4 regions of the Saccharospirillum sp. ABV4_185 genome follow, and region 2 is predicted to be linked to each of the others. Evidence: predicted binding sites of a transcription regulator. Region 2 holds the regulator's gene; each other region holds the start of a gene.
What was found. The regulator FNR, encoded in region 2, switches genes on or off when oxygen is low (the NO sensors DNR and NnrR bind a similar motif). The targets are predictions, from matches to a motif close to TTGATNTANATCAA.
Positions count from the first base shown of each region.

Region 1: the regulator FNR is predicted to act here: its motif matches at 2,886-2,899, upstream of ACXAE6_RS02165 (Hsp20/alpha crystallin family protein).
Region 3: the regulator FNR is predicted to act here: its motif matches at 1,380-1,393, upstream of trhP (prephenate-dependent tRNA uridine(34) hydroxylase TrhP).
Region 4: the regulator FNR is predicted to act here: its motif matches at 1,074-1,087, upstream of ACXAE6_RS15330 (cytochrome ubiquinol oxidase subunit I).

Region 1 covers NZ_JBSWUW010000001.1:482,371-486,081, forward strand. The annotation lists gene astB (N-succinylarginine dihydrolase) at 1-546, shown strand, start outside; gene ACXAE6_RS02160 (hypothetical protein) at 765-2,150, shown strand; gene ACXAE6_RS02165 (Hsp20/alpha crystallin family protein) at 2,234-2,665, opposite strand; gene gcvA (transcriptional regulator GcvA) at 3,018-3,711, shown strand, end outside.
Region 2 covers NZ_JBSWUW010000001.1:2,487,762-2,491,472, reverse strand. The annotation lists gene ACXAE6_RS11705 (gamma-glutamylcyclotransferase family protein) at 1-144, shown strand, start outside; gene ACXAE6_RS11700 (hypothetical protein) at 220-687, shown strand; gene ttcA (tRNA 2-thiocytidine(32) synthetase TtcA) at 762-1,658, shown strand; gene fnr (fumarate/nitrate reduction transcriptional regulator Fnr) at 1,773-2,513, shown strand; gene ccoM (cytochrome c oxidase subunit CcoM) at 2,620-2,766, shown strand; gene nudC (NAD(+) diphosphatase) at 2,721-3,551, opposite strand; gene ACXAE6_RS11675 (bifunctional acetate--CoA ligase family protein/GNAT family N-acetyltransferase) at 3,563-3,711, opposite strand, start outside.
Region 3 covers NZ_JBSWUW010000001.1:3,563,991-3,567,701, forward strand. The annotation lists gene trhP (prephenate-dependent tRNA uridine(34) hydroxylase TrhP) at 1-1,260, opposite strand, end outside; gene ACXAE6_RS16950 (hypothetical protein) at 1,492-1,968, shown strand; gene ACXAE6_RS16955 (sigma-54-dependent transcriptional regulator) at 1,969-3,321, opposite strand; gene ACXAE6_RS16960 (sensor histidine kinase) at 3,318-3,711, opposite strand, start outside.
Region 4 covers NZ_JBSWUW010000001.1:3,221,447-3,225,157, forward strand. The annotation lists partial or broken gene metH (methionine synthase) at 1-213, shown strand, start outside; gene ACXAE6_RS15325 (hypothetical protein) at 238-936, opposite strand; gene ACXAE6_RS15330 (cytochrome ubiquinol oxidase subunit I) at 1,187-2,749, shown strand; gene cydB (cytochrome d ubiquinol oxidase subunit II) at 2,746-3,711, shown strand, end outside.

The sequences.
Region 1 (3,711 bases), 2.0 Mb from region 2:
GACCAGGCGTTCGCCAAGACGCAGGCGGTGCTGGAGGAAATACAGAATAAACTGGGTGATGTCGAACTGATCGCCATCTGCGTTTCCAGTGCCGAGGTGTCATTGGATGATGCGGTGCGCTCCTACCTGTTCAACAGCCAGTTGTTGAGCATGGATGATGAAACCATGACCCTGGTCGTACCGGGAGAGTGCCGCGAAATTGCAGCGGTTTCCGACTACCTGGATCGCCTGGTGGCAGACGCTCATAACCCCATCGATGCGGTGGAAGTATTCGACCTGAAACAGTCGATGCAAAACGGCGGCGGCCCGGCCTGTCTGCGCTTGCGCGTGGCCTTAAACGAAACCGAATATCAGGCCATGAACAGCGGTGTGATTCTTACCAACCGGCTGTTTAACGACCTGAACGCCTGGGTCGATCGACACTATCGGGATCGTCTGACGCAGGCCGATCTGGCCGACCCACAATTGCTGCTCGAAAGCCGGACCGCCTTGGATGAATTGACTCAAATCACCGGACTCGGATCACTCTATCCTTTCCAGCGTTAAGGCTTGGCCGAGGCTTATATCAGGTCGATTTCCATAACAGTGGTAAAAAGTCTCACGAATTAAATGCAAAAACGCGCTTTTTTCGAAAAATACCACTGAGAATAAAACGCTTACTCAAACGATGAGGGCGTATGCTTAATAGCCCACGCCAAAGGATTGGCGGACCTTAGCGTTAACGAGCGCCGCAGGCAGCCAATCCGATCGAGGATATTCGCCTGATGCACAGAGTTACGACTTCGGTTTTTCATCAACTAAGCAGTTTGGTGTGTTTTTTTATCAGCCTTTCGGCTGCCGCCGAAACCCCTTACTACCCCAAAAAGCCCAGCACCTTTCCCTCACAGACGGAGCTCAGTCTGGACTTTGACGAAGAACATGCCTTGCATTTCCAATGGCAGGCAGCGCAAGGGGCGACGCTCTATCACCTTCAGGAAAGAACAGCAGACAGTGACCACTTTGTCGACCTGGCCGCTAATTTGCCAGGCGATCTGTTGCACTACCGAATGTCGCTGCCCCTTTACGGTCGCTCAACCCAAGACTACCGCGTACTCAGTTGCAATATTGCCGGATGCAAACCATCCAATACCTTAACCTTGCATCACAACGCCATGATCAATCTGGTGGAATGGTTACCTCCTCAGCCCAGTGATCTTTTCGGCGCTACCTTAAGCCTGAATAAAGATGGCACTGTGTTGGCCATCGGCGCGCCATCCAGTCAATTCCGCGGCATAAAAAATGGTAGTGGTTCAGCGGGATCGGTATATCTTTTCAACCATTCGGAAGGCCACTGGAACCCGCCGGTAATATTGAAAGCATCAAGCACTACCGATCACTTTGGCTACCACGTTCAGCTTGACGCCGACGCTCAGGTATTGACTGTTGGCAGCCGCAAAGGCCAACGCAGCCTTGCTCATATTTTCACTCGTAAAGGCGTGGATAAATGGCATCGATCCGACGATGCACCTAAGTTTGATGACATCCTTGCCGACTACCCAATTCTACCGACCAGCTTAAGTCAGGCTGGCGATGTGTTAGCCATTGCCAACCAGTACGAATTTGTCAATCACCCTGTTAATGCAACCAATAATGATCCTGGGCAATCAACTGGCCCACTGCGTTTTGTCCAGATCTTTGAACGCGACCTGACCGGCTGGCAGGAACCAACAATCATAGGGCCCAGCCGCTACAGTTTTGAATCCGCCTTTGGTTATGCCATCAGTCTCAGTGGCGATGGCCAGGTGCTGGCTATTGGCGCTCCGGTATTGATCGACAGCGATGAGCAATATCCGCGCATCCGTGGCGCCGTTCATCTGTATCAACGGTTAGCCAGCGGACGCTGGCATCTGCAGGAAACATTGCGGTCAACGGCGCCATACAACGCCAACTTCTTTGGTCATTCGGTCAGCTTGAACGGTAACGGCCGGGTATTGGCTATTGGTGCTTTCGAGCGCAGTAGTAAAACGCCCAGCCAGGATCTCGGTAGCGGCCTGGTCCAGGTTTTTACCCGAACGGCTTCAACGAACTGGCAGCTCAACCAAGTCTTCAGCGCACCTGGCGATCAGCAAAAGACGGTGACACTGGCAGACACTCAGCGCAAAATTCCTTGATTAACCGGCAGAGAGTTTGTCTTTGCAACAGGCTTTTATAACATCTAAAAAAGCCCGCCGAAGCGGGCTTTTTCAATATCAAGTCAGGCTTTTTCGATGGGGATATGTCGACCCACATCGACCCGACTCTCATCGCGCGGCACGGTTACCGTCAGGACGCCATTACGGAAGCGCGCGCTGATGTCATCGACCAAGGCATCATCTGGCAGACTCAGCACCCGCCGGAACTGACCATACCGACGTTCAACTCGGTAGGCTTTGTCGCCCTCTTCGCCTTCGCTGCTGTGTTGCAGCTTCTCACCACTGACGACCAACTGATGGCCATCGACTTCCAGCTTAAGATCAGACTCCTCAACGCCAGGTACTTCCACACTGATGCGATACGCCTTGTCACCTTCGTGGATATCGACACTGGGCATCAGCATCAACGACTCTTCACCAGCAAAAGGATCAATTGCCCGTTCGCTTAATGGCCAGCCGAAAGTACGCAGGGCATCATCAAACCAACGATCCATTTCCTCGTGTAGACGCGAAACCGGAAAACCATAGGACCGGCTCGGCATTCTCTCGTCAGCTTGTCGAGCTTCGTGCTTGAACCAATTCCGGGGCGCGAATTTTGAAGCTGACAACATTTTATTGCTCATAATTGCCACCTCCTTTGCTATCACTGCCAACTTTGGCAAGGCGAAATATAGGTGCGACCGCCAGGCCTTCAAGTGGCGAACTGATTATTTTTTGACCTGCATCAATGGCGGCGCCTGAGCTGTCGAAATGGCATCTCATGCCCTGATTTAAGCCATCAGCAGCAACGACACTGAGCCTGATTTCCGGCTATACTTGAATTGAATTCATCCATGGAGCAGGCTTATCCAACGCTTACCGCCACTGAACAGTCTGCGCAGTTTCGAAGCCGCCGCTCGCCTGGGCAGTTTTCAGCAGGCAGCACGAGAGCTGTTTGTCACGCCATCGGCGATCAGCCACCAGATCAAAACGCTGGAATCCTTTCTGGAAGTGGCGCTGTTTATTCGCCAGACCCGGCGCATTGAATTGACCTCGGCTGGCAAGGACTATCTGAAGACCATTCAAAAAGCGCTCAATGACATCGACAAAGCCACCCAAAAACTGACCGCCAGCCACAACAGCGGCGAGTTGACCCTGGCGGTGGCGCCGGCCTTTTTAACGCGCTGGGTGTTACCTCGCATCAGCCGCTTTTATGAGCAACATCCCAATATCGAGCTGGATATATCAGCATCGGTAGACCGCGTCGATTTTTCCCACAGCAATACCGACATGGCCGTCTATTTCGGTGATGGTCGTTGGGATGACGTTGAATTATTGCACCTCAAAGATGTCGCTCTGGTGCCGGTATGCTCACCCGAATTACTTGCCGAACGGCCGATCCGCCAACCCAGCGATCTGACCGCCTTCACTCTGTTGCATGTCATGGAAAGGCCGGACGAATGGCCCGCCTGGTTTGAAGCGGCGGGCACTGTGTTTCAGGAAAGTCGTAAAGGCCAGCACTTCTCCAGTGGCTTGCTGACGGCTCAGGCGGCAGCGCGGG
Region 2 (3,711 bases):
AGTGATGACCGTCTGGCACCACAATACCCGCGCGCCATGGACGATCACCGCCTGCCACCGCGCATCGATGCACTACTCGCCGATGAGTTGCCCGAGCTGTTTCATCAGCGCACCCGCTTCAGCCTTGAAAGCGCCGGCCGTTAACCCAGATATAGGCAGTTCAGGTCGAGTTCAGTGCTGTTTTTGCAGGCTGACTGCGAACCTCAGGAGGTGTCCGCTATGAAGGCGTATTGTCTGGATTTGAAAAGCTGTGTCATCGAACCGGCGCTGCAGCAGGCGCAATTAACCGATCCGGGTCTGCCGGCCTGGCTCGACGCGGTCGCCGGCGCTGAACAACAACGTCGCAGCAGCAACCGCTATGGCCCGTTCGGCATGACCGCCTGGCAACACAAACGCGTCTGGGATGAATACATCGCGCAATGGCCGGAACTGGCCTGTCAGATTCGTGGCCTGGCCAGCCAACGCTGCTTCCTCAAAGATCCCCATCAGGAACTCAGCCTGAACTGGGGTTATGCCACGGCCCTGGCGGCCTTGAACGCCCGCTTTTATGCCGGCGGTGAGGTCCCCATTTTGGACAGCGACCAGGCGGTCGAGCTATGGCGTCAGGCCTGTCATCGCGGCCACCGGGTTGACGACCGGCCGTTCCGGCGCGTCTATTCGATGGAACCCTCTGAACAGGCCGCCTGATTTCACGACAACACTTGTCCCTCGGCGCCCGAGGTGGTAGAACACGCGCCCAACCCCGAGCCACCCGATTGTCCATGACTGCCCAGACCCTCGCTGAGAAAAAATCGCGCACCGAATTCAACAAGCTGCAAAAACGCTTGCGCCGGGAAACCGGCCGCGCCATCGCTGACTTCAACATGATTGAAGACGGCGACACCATCATGGTCTGCCTGTCCGGCGGCAAAGATTCCTACACCATGCTCGATATCCTGATCAGCCTGCAGCGCAGCGCCCCGGTCGACTTCAAGCTGGTGGCGGTCAATCTCGATCAGAAACAACCGGGTTTCCCGGAACACATCCTGCCGCAGTACCTGAAAAACCTGGGCGTGCCTTACCACATCCTGGAACGCGATACTTACAGCGTGGTTCAGGAAATGGTACCGGAGGGCAAAACCACCTGCGGTATCTGCTCGCGGCTGCGACGCAGCACGCTCTATGCCTTTGCCGATCAGATCGGTGCCACCAAGGTTGCCTTAGGCCACCATCGTGACGATATTCTGGAAACGCTGTTTCTGAACATGTTTCACGGCGGCAAGCTGAAAGCCATGCCCCCCAAACTGTTGTCCGACAGCGGCACCAATGTGCTGATCCGGCCGTTGGCCTATTGCCGCGAAAGCGATATCGAGCAATACGCCATCGAGCGGGAATTCCCGATCATTCCATGCAACCTCTGTGGTTCGCAGGACAATCTGCAGCGTCAATCCATCAAAGCCATGCTGCGCGACTGGGAAAAACAGCATCCCGGTCGAGTCGAAAATATTTTTCGGTCCATCCAGAACATCGCACCGTCCCAACTGGCGGACCGTGAGCAATTCGATTTTCTATCGCTACAGGCGACGGGCATCCCATTAGCGCCGGTTAATGAAGGCAGTGAGTACAGCCCAATGGCGCAAACCCGCGTCAATACCTGGGTTCCGCCGAACGACGATTGAGCCACAACCCTGTACAGCACGACGGTTTCGGCTAAGATGGCGAACAACAGATAATCGGCGTTCTACTCTGGCTGTAGGAAGGTGATTATCCCACCCTTGGACGGGAGAGAAACGATGTCGCTGACCACTCACTGCAGCAATTGCAGTCTGCATCCGTTGTGCCTGCCGCTGTCACTGAAAACCAGTGAAATGGATAAACTGGATGCGATCATCCGCCGTGGCCGACCGATCAAAAAAGGCGAGTTACTGTTTGCGCAGGGTGAACCTTTCAATTCGGTCTTTGCTGTACGGACCGGTACCGTTAAAACCTATACGCTGACTCAGGAAGGTGATGAACAGATCACCGGTTTCCATCTGGCCAGCGAACTGGTTGGCCTGGACGCCTACGACTCTCCGGTTTACCCAGCCTCGGCCCGCGCCCTGGAAACCACCAACGTCTGTGAAATTCCGGTTGATCGTCTGGATGCGTTATCGGGCCAGTTGCCAGAGTTGCGTCGCCAACTGCTGCGTTTGATGGGGCGCGAACTGCGTGAAGACCAACAAATGATGTTGCTGCTGAGCAAGAAGAGCGCCGAGGAACGCATCGCCTCCTTCCTGCTCAACCTCGCTGCCCGTTTCCGCCGCCGCGGCTACTCCGGTACCCAGTTCCGGTTGACCATGGCGCGCAGTGACATTGCCAACTATCTGGGCATGGCGGTAGAGACCGTCAGCCGCGTCTTCACCCGTTTTCAGCGCCAGGGCATCCTGGCCGATAGCAGCAGTGCGCGGGATATCGAAATCGTCGATCTCGATGCGCTGACGCAAATGGCCTCTCTGGCCGATTGCGAGCGCCTGGAACTGGGCATCAGCGCCTGAATTGATCTGGATCAACTGGCCGCCGGCGCGGCCTTGATCCACATCAATAGCCCCTCCCCGACCTCCCCTAGACTGAACGCATCCTCCAGTCCAAGGGGTTCCAACCATGTATTTCGACACTGTAGTTATCGCTGGCTTAGTCACCGTGGGTTTGATGTTCGCCTTCTTCGGCGGCATTGCCTGGTTCGTGCGCCAAGACTTACGCGCTCACCCGGAAAATGGCGCCTCAACGGACGACCAGGAACGCCGGTAAGCCTCGATCATATAGCCGGCAATGGAAAAACCGGGCGGGAATTGCGGCAGCTGGTCGACGTGAAACCACTGCGCATCAGCAATTTCACCCGGTTCCGGAACGATGTCGCCACCGGCGTAGTCGGCCCAGAAGCCGAGCATCAACTGATGCGGGAACGGCCAGGTCTGACTGCCCTGATAGCGCAGATTGGTTACCTCGACGCCGACTTCCTCGCGGATTTCGCGGTGTACCGCCTGTTCCAGCGACTCACCGGTTTCAACAAAACCGGCCAGGGTGCTGTACCAGCCGGAACTGCGATGGCGCACGCCCTGAGCCAGCAGCACTTGGGGCCCCCGGGTAATCAGCACAATCACGCAGGGGCTGACACGCGGGTAAAAGCGCAGCTTGCAGGGCTCACAGACCATGGCCGACTCGCCCGACAATCTGGTTGTCGGCTGGCCACACTGGCCACAAAACCGATGCTGACGACGCCAATCCAACAGACCACGAGCTCGCGCCGCCAACATAAAGGCCGTTTCACTGCGCAGACCAATGTCTCTCAAACCCAATCTCGGCCAGTTTTCGGTGTTATCCAATTCGGCGGTGTAATAAGGATGGCCGTCGAGCAAGCCAACAAATTCTTCGCTGACCAATTGATCGCTCGGCCAATCACTGCGTCGTTGTACCCAGTTATCCTCCGGACTGACCAGTTCGCCGTCTTGCCACAGCAATAACCGGTCATCCGAACGGACTGCCGGCGCCGAGCCAGGCAGTTCAATCCGGTGCTGGCCTAATTCATACAACACAAGCGCACTCCTTAATCCGCTTTCAGCGGCAAGACTAGCCGAACCACGCCTTCTTCGTCGGGTTCGACGCTAAAACCAAAATGCCGGCCAAGACCGAGCATCGGCTGATTTTCCGCCAACACATCCGCCACGATCCGATCCACGCCCTGAGCTCGGCCGT
Region 3 (3,711 bases), 1.1 Mb from region 2:
TTTCAGGTTGCGCATCAGTAAGGCGTAGTCCAAATCAATGTCTTCCGGCAGTGAGATAAACACTCGGTGACCACTGCCTTTGGCGTCATCAATTTCAACGCCCTGGGCATTGCGCATCACTCTGAGCGTGAAGGTGACGTTACCCTGGGGCGTCATCAATTCCAGACTGTCGCCACTGCAGAATTTGTTTTTGACGATAACCTCAGCCCAGCCATCGCGACGCTCACCACTGAACTCGCCAACGAACTGCTGTTGTTCAGATAGCGAATGGCCATAGTCGTAATTCTGATAAGCATCGTGCGTATGACGGCGTAAAAACCCTTCGGTATAACCTCGGTGCGCCAAATTCTCGAGTGTACTCATCAGGTTCTCGTCGAAGGGTTTACCGGCAACGGCATCGTCGATGGCCCGGCGATATACCTGAGCGGTGCGCGCGCAATAATAAAACGACTTGGTACGGCCTTCAATTTTTAATGAATGCACGCCCAGTTGGGTTAAGCGTTCAACATGCTGGACCGCACGTAAATCACGCGAATTAAAAATGTAGGTGCCGTGTTCGTCTTCGAAAGCGGTCATGGTTTCGTCGGGTCGATTGGCCTCGGTAATAAGTACCGGTTCACTATGAAACGAGCCTTCGCCCAGCGTTGGCTCAACCACTGCCACGATCTGACCAGCGTCATCTTCCTGACCAGGTTCAACCGAATACGACCAACGACAGGCATTGGTACAGGTGCCCTGGTTCGGATCACGCCGGTTCATATAACCCGACAACAAACAGCGCCCGGAATAAGCCATGCACAGCGCGCCATGAACAAAGACTTCCAGTTCAATATCCGGACAATGTTCGCGAATATCGGCAATTTCATCGAGCGATAATTCCCGCGATAAAATTACTCGCTCAATACCTTGGCCCGCCCAGAATTTAACCGCCGCCCAGTTCACCGCATTAGCCTGCACCGACAAATGAATCGGCATTTCTGGAAACGCCTCGCGCACCATCATGATCAAACCCGGGTCGGACATAATGAGCGCGTCAGGGCCCATTTCTACCACCGGTTGCAGGTCACGGATAAAGGTCTTCAATTTGGCGTTATGCGGCTGAATATTGCACACCACATAAAACCGTTTGCCCTGTACATGGGCTTCATCGATACCGATTTTCAGGTTGGCGTGATCGAATTCGTTATTGCGCACCCGCAAGCTGTAGCGCGGCTGACCGGCGTAGACCGCATCGGCGCCATAGGCGAAGGCGTAACGCATGTTTTTCAGGCTGCCGGCGGGGGACAGGAGTTCAGGGATAAAGGTATTTTTTAACAGCACTGCTAGATCGACCGGAATATTAGACAATGCTATTTAAAGCGAACTGCCGGCTGAGCGTACTGATTTATATCAACCTTAGATTAGCTTGACCGCCGGTCTAAAACGCCGCTATGTTGCCACCAAGGCAGTAAAAGGGTTCAACCAGTGATGAGCTTGTGGCAAAGACGTGCCTTGGCGGTATTAACTCTTGGCGGGGCCTGCATCGGCATCGCATCGGTTTTGCAAGTATTGATTTCCAATCGCAATCCCGTCATCTGGGCGGCACTGCTGCTATATTGTCTGTACTACGGCTGGGGAGTCTGGCTGGGTATAAAATTACTTGAACGAAGCTCAAATGCACCCGCCCAGCTCCGCCGGTTTTGGCTCTTTCAGGTGCCGTTATTCAGCTCACCTTTTCTGGGGTATTTTATTTCTACCGGTTTTTACTTAACCGCGACGATGGGATGGGAACCTTTCCGTCTGATGGTGAATTTTCAACTGGGCAGTAGTTATAGTTTCTCGATCAACGACAGCAGCCAGAACTCCCTCATCGGTTGCAATATTTTCGCACTGGCCATTGTTATTTGGTTAGCCAAAACACTAAAGAACCGATCTGATAGCGACGATCCAGTTCAGCCTGACGTCGATAACGAAAGCAAGGCTGAATGATCAGTCTTTGAATTCAGATTTATCCAACCCATGCTTACGCATCTTGTCGTACAGCGTCTTGCGCGCCAGACCCAAACTCACCATGGTGTCTTTGATCGAACCCTGGTTATCGCGCAGTGCTGACTGCAACAGTGAACGTTCAAAACCATCCATCATTTCCGCCAGCGTGCGGCGGTTGGCAACTTCTGGTTGAGTTGGCTCATTGGCTTCATCCAAGGCCGCCGCGCCCATCAGTACATAGCGTTCAGCCAGGTTACGCAGTTCGCGCACGTTGCCCGGCCAGGAGTGATGTAACAGACGAGCGGTCTGATCCGGCAGCAAGGGTACGCTTTCGCGATCGTAACGAGCAGCGGCGATCAGGGCGAAGTGATGGAACAGCAGCGGAATATCTTCTTTGCGCTCGCGTAGCGGTGGAATCTGTAGTTCGACAACGTTGAGGCGATAATAAAGGTCAGCGCGAAAATCGCCGCCGTCGCTGAGTTTTTTTAGATCGGTTTTGGTCGCGGCGATAATGCGTACATCGACATCGATGGTGGTATTGGATCCGAGTCGCTCAATCTTGCCGTCTTCCAGCACACGCAATAATTTGACCTGCAAACCCAGCGGCATCGACTCGACTTCGTCCAAAAACAGTGTGCCGCCGCTGGCGTGTTCGAAGCGGCCGATGCGCTTTTTATCGGCACCGGTAAAGGCACCGGCTTCGTGGCCGAACAGTTCACTTTCAATCAGATTTTCCGGCACAGCGCCGCAGTTAACAGCGACATAGTTGTGATCGGAACGCGTGCTGTTTTCGTGGATATAACGCGCCAGCGCGTCCTTACCGGTGCCGGTTTCGCCGTTCAGTAACACCACGGCTGAGGTATCGATCACCGGATCGAGTTGTGACATTAACCGCAGCATACCGGCGCTTTCCCCCAGCACCCGCGGACCGGGACGCGCAAAGTGACGCAGCCGTGCTTTCAGCTCACGGTTTTCCAACGCCAACTGACGTTTTTCGCGTGCTTTTTTCAGCAGCTCAATCAGTTCGTCGTGATCAAAGGGCTTTTCAATAAAGTCATAAGCACCTTCCTGCATGGCGGCAACTGCGGTGCTGATATCGCCCTGACCAGTGAGAATAATCACCGGAATGGCATCGTCGATGGTGTGCACCGCGCGCAAAACATCCAGACCATTCATGCCCGGCATATGGTAGTCACACAGCACCACCAGGTTTTCGTCAGCGGAAAGTTCGGCAATCGCGGTCGCGCCATCGGAGTAACAATCGACCGGCAATTCTTCCAGCGCCAGCGTCTGCGCCATCACCTGACGGATGTCGGCTTCGTCGTCAATAAAGACCACAGCTCGTTGACTCATGCGGTGCCCTCTCGCTGCGTCAGCGTCAAAATAAATTCGGCGCCCTGTCCATCGGCGCGGTTCTGGCCAATCAAGCGGCCACCGAGCGCATCAACAATCTGACGCGATATCGATAGCCCCAAACCCAGGCCTTGCTTCATCGATTTGGTGGTAAAAAAGGGTTCAAATAATTGTTCGGTATTGGCCGGTAAACCCGAGCCATTATCACGCACCCGGCATTGCCAAGCACGACCATGATGCTGCACATCGATGGTGATTTTCGGTTGTTCGACCGCTTCGGTAGCTTGCACCGCATTGGCAATCAGATTCACCAACACCTGCTCAATGCGGATTAAATCGCCGTGCACCCAGGCCGGTTGTTGCGGCCGGTGCCAATCGAACTGTACGCCT
Region 4 (3,711 bases), 730 kb from region 2:
ACTTCAGCCACCGGCACCGAATTGACCGACAGCTACGCCATGCTGCCCGCATCCTCGGTCAGCGGCTGGTATTTTGCGCACCCTGAAGCGCGCTATTTTGGGCTTGGGAAAATTGACCGCGATCAGGTCGAAGACTACGCCGCGCGCAAAGGCTGGGACCTGGAAACCGCCGAACGCTGGTTGCGTCCGACGCTGGGTTACGACGAACTCTAAATCCTTTCAGCGAAACCAGACGCTTTATACGTAGGTCGACAAAGCGGTCTTGGGCACCAGGCTGGCGCGTTCTGACATTTGCTTCTGTAACGCACCTAGGGTGTTCATATAGGTCCCGTCTAAGCTCCTCTGATAACGGTACACAGGTGGCACTGCGTCTTCGACAAATTGGCGGAACCGGAAAATCTCGCTGAAATTATCCTTGGTCAGGTCCCAGGTGCCGGCCGGGCCGAGGACGCTGCGGCTGATGTCGAGCATCTCCATGACGCCGTCACGGTAAGTGGCCATGGCGTCGTCCAGACCCAGAGCCGAGGCCATGCTTTTAATAAAGCTTTTATCTTCGTCGCTCAGCAGGTCACCCAGTACGACCGTCTCACCCCGCTCATCCACACTGATGTCCCAGGAGCCCCGCCTGAGCTCTGGTACAAATTCGGCCACCAGTTCTTCCAATTGCTCGGTTTTGGCCAAGGCTGCAGACGCCGGAAAACGCAGGGGTCCAAGACCATAAACCATGGCATCCAGTTTGGCCCTGCCATCAGCTGCCTTCTGTTCCAGCGTCGGATCGGGTGAGGCGGCTTCAATGGTAATTTCCGCCGTGGCGAAGTCGACCAAATCGACTTCCGGTACTGGCGAACCTGTAATGATTTTATGGCGCGATGTGGTTGTTGCCGCCTGGTCTCCCTGAGCCGGAGCAATAACCACATTATTGATAATCAGTGTCATACCCATCCCTCAGTTACACACCTGCTTTTAGAGTTATCGGCGTCAGCGCCTTGAGGTTAAATGTGCAGGAGTCGCATCTGTCCGCCTGCTGCTCTGATCCCACTTGGTTTGCTCACAGCCACGGCCTTTACCGCTTGTTGACTCAGGTCAACATCCTCTGGTGTCGGTTGCGCGATAGTTGCCATCGCAAAATCCAAACCGACCGGTCACCGTGCCGGCCACTCCATTCCCGGTCTCTGAGGATGTGACCATGAATGAAACCCTGATCGAGCTCTCCAGGCTGCAGTTCGCCCTGACAGCCATGTATCACTTTATCTTCGTGCCGCTGACCCTGGGCATGACCTTTATGTTGGCGATTATGGAGTCCGTCTATGTGATGACGGGCAAAACCATCTATCGCGACATGACCCAATTCTGGGGCAAGCTGTTTGGTATCAACTTTGCGCTGGGTGTTGCCACCGGCATCACCATGGAATTCCAGTTCGGTATGAACTGGTCGTATTACTCGCACTACGTGGGTGATATTTTCGGCGCACCACTGGCGATTGAAGGTTTAATGGCCTTCTTCCTCGAATCCACCTTCGTCGGTCTGTTCTTCTTCGGCTGGGATCGGCTGAGCAAGGTACAGCATCTGGCTGTCACCTGGCTGGTTGCGCTGGGCTCCAACCTCTCAGCGCTGTGGATTCTGATCGCTAACGGCTGGATGCAATACCCGATCGGCAGTGCGTTGAACATCGATACCATGCGCATGGAAATGCAGAGCTTTGCCGAAGTGCTGCTGAACCCGGTCGCTCAGGTGAAATTTGTGCACACCGTCTCTGCCGGTTACGTCACCGCTGCCATCTTTGTGCTGGCGATTTCCGCCTACTATCTGCTGCGCAACCGCCACATTGCCTTTGCGCGGCGCTCGTTCGCCATTGCTGCAAGCTTCGGTCTGGCGTCGACCCTGTCGGTCATCATTCTCGGTGACGAAAGCGGTTATGAGCTGGGCGACGTGCAGCAAGTGAAATTGGCGGCGGTCGAAGCCGAATGGGAAACCGAACCGGCTCCGGCTGGCTTTACGCTGATCGGCTTCCCCAATGACGAAACCGAATCCACCGATCTGGCGATCAAGATTCCCTGGGTCATGGGCATCATCGCGACGCGTTCACTGGATGAGGAAGTGGTTGGCCTGAAGGATCTCAAAGAGATTCACCGCGAACGCATCATCAGTGGTGTTGACGCCTACGCCCTGCTCGATGAAGTCCGCGCCGGTACCGCAACGGACGAACAGCAAGCGGTGTTCGATGCCAACAAAGACGACCTCGGCTACGCCATGCTGCTGCAGCCGTTTACCGACGACATTACCAACCCGTCGCAAGCAGCCATCGATAACGCCGTTGAATACAGCATCCCGAAAGTGGCACCGCTGTTCTGGAGCTTCCGCATCATGGTCGCCTGTGGCTTCCTGATGCTGGCGGTCTTCCTCTATGCCTTCTGGCTGAGCACGCGTCACCGCATTGCCAAGCCGCGCTGGTTCCTGAAAGTGGCGCTGTTCTCACTGCCACTGCCGTGGATTGCCTGCGAAGCCGGTTGGTTTGTCGCCGAATACGGTCGTCAGCCCTGGGCCATTGCCGAAGTGCTGCCGGTGCATACGGCGGTATCCAACCTGGCGGTCAGCGATGTGGTACTGACGCTGGTCGGCATCACCCTGTTCTATACCGTCATGTTTATCCTCGGTTTCTATCTGATGCAGAAATTCGCCCGCAAAGGCCCGAGCGATGACAGCGCCGAAACCGACACTGATTACGTTTTGAAAGGAGTGCAGTCATGATCGATTACGAACTGCTGCGAGTCATCTGGTGGTTGCTGGTTGGCGTGCTGCTGATCGGTTTCGCCATCGCCGATGGTTTCGATCTGGGTGTCGGCTCCTTGCTGACGCTGGTCGGTCGTAGCGACGAAGAACGTCGCGTGATGATCAACACCATTGGTCCACACTGGGACGGCAACCAAGTTTGGTTTATCACCGCCGGTGGTGCCATCTTTGCTGCCTTCCCGTTCATCTACGCCACCGCCTTTTCCGGCTTCTACCTGGCGCTGTTCGTTACCCTGGCAGCGCTGTGGATGCGTCCGATCGGTTTCGATTACCGCTCCAAGCTGGACAACCCGACCTGGCGCAAAGCTTGGGACTGGGCGCTGTTCGCCGGTGGTTTCGTACCGGCGCTGATCTTCGGTGTCGCCTTTGGCAACGTCATTCAGGGCGTGCCCTTCACCTTTGATGATGTACTGAAAGTCACCTATCACGGTTCTTTCTTTGGCTTGCTGAATCCGTTTGCCATCCTCACCGGTCTGGTCAGTGTGGCCATGCTGTTGATGCACGGCGCCGTCTGGCTGCAACTGAAAACCGACGGTGTCTTGCTGACGCGTGCTCGTTTCGTTGCCTACATTCTGGGTATTGCCACCGCCGTGCTGTTCGCTCTGGCTGGTGTCTGGGTGGCCTTCGGTATCGATGGTTATGTGATGACCGGTGCGGTGGTGACAAACGGCCCGTCCAACCCGCTGAACAGCACGGCCGTACGCGAAGCCGGTGCCTGGATGACTAACTACGGTCGCTTCCCGCAGTTGATTCTGGCTCCCGTAGTCGGCATCGCTGCCGCCCTGGCAACCGCCTGGTTAAGCCGCATCAGCCGCAGTGGCTGGGCTTTTGTCACCAGCAGTCTGTCCATGGCCGGCATCATCTTCACCGCCGGTGGCTCACTGTTCCCGTTTATGTTGCCCAGCTCCGCTGATCCGAGC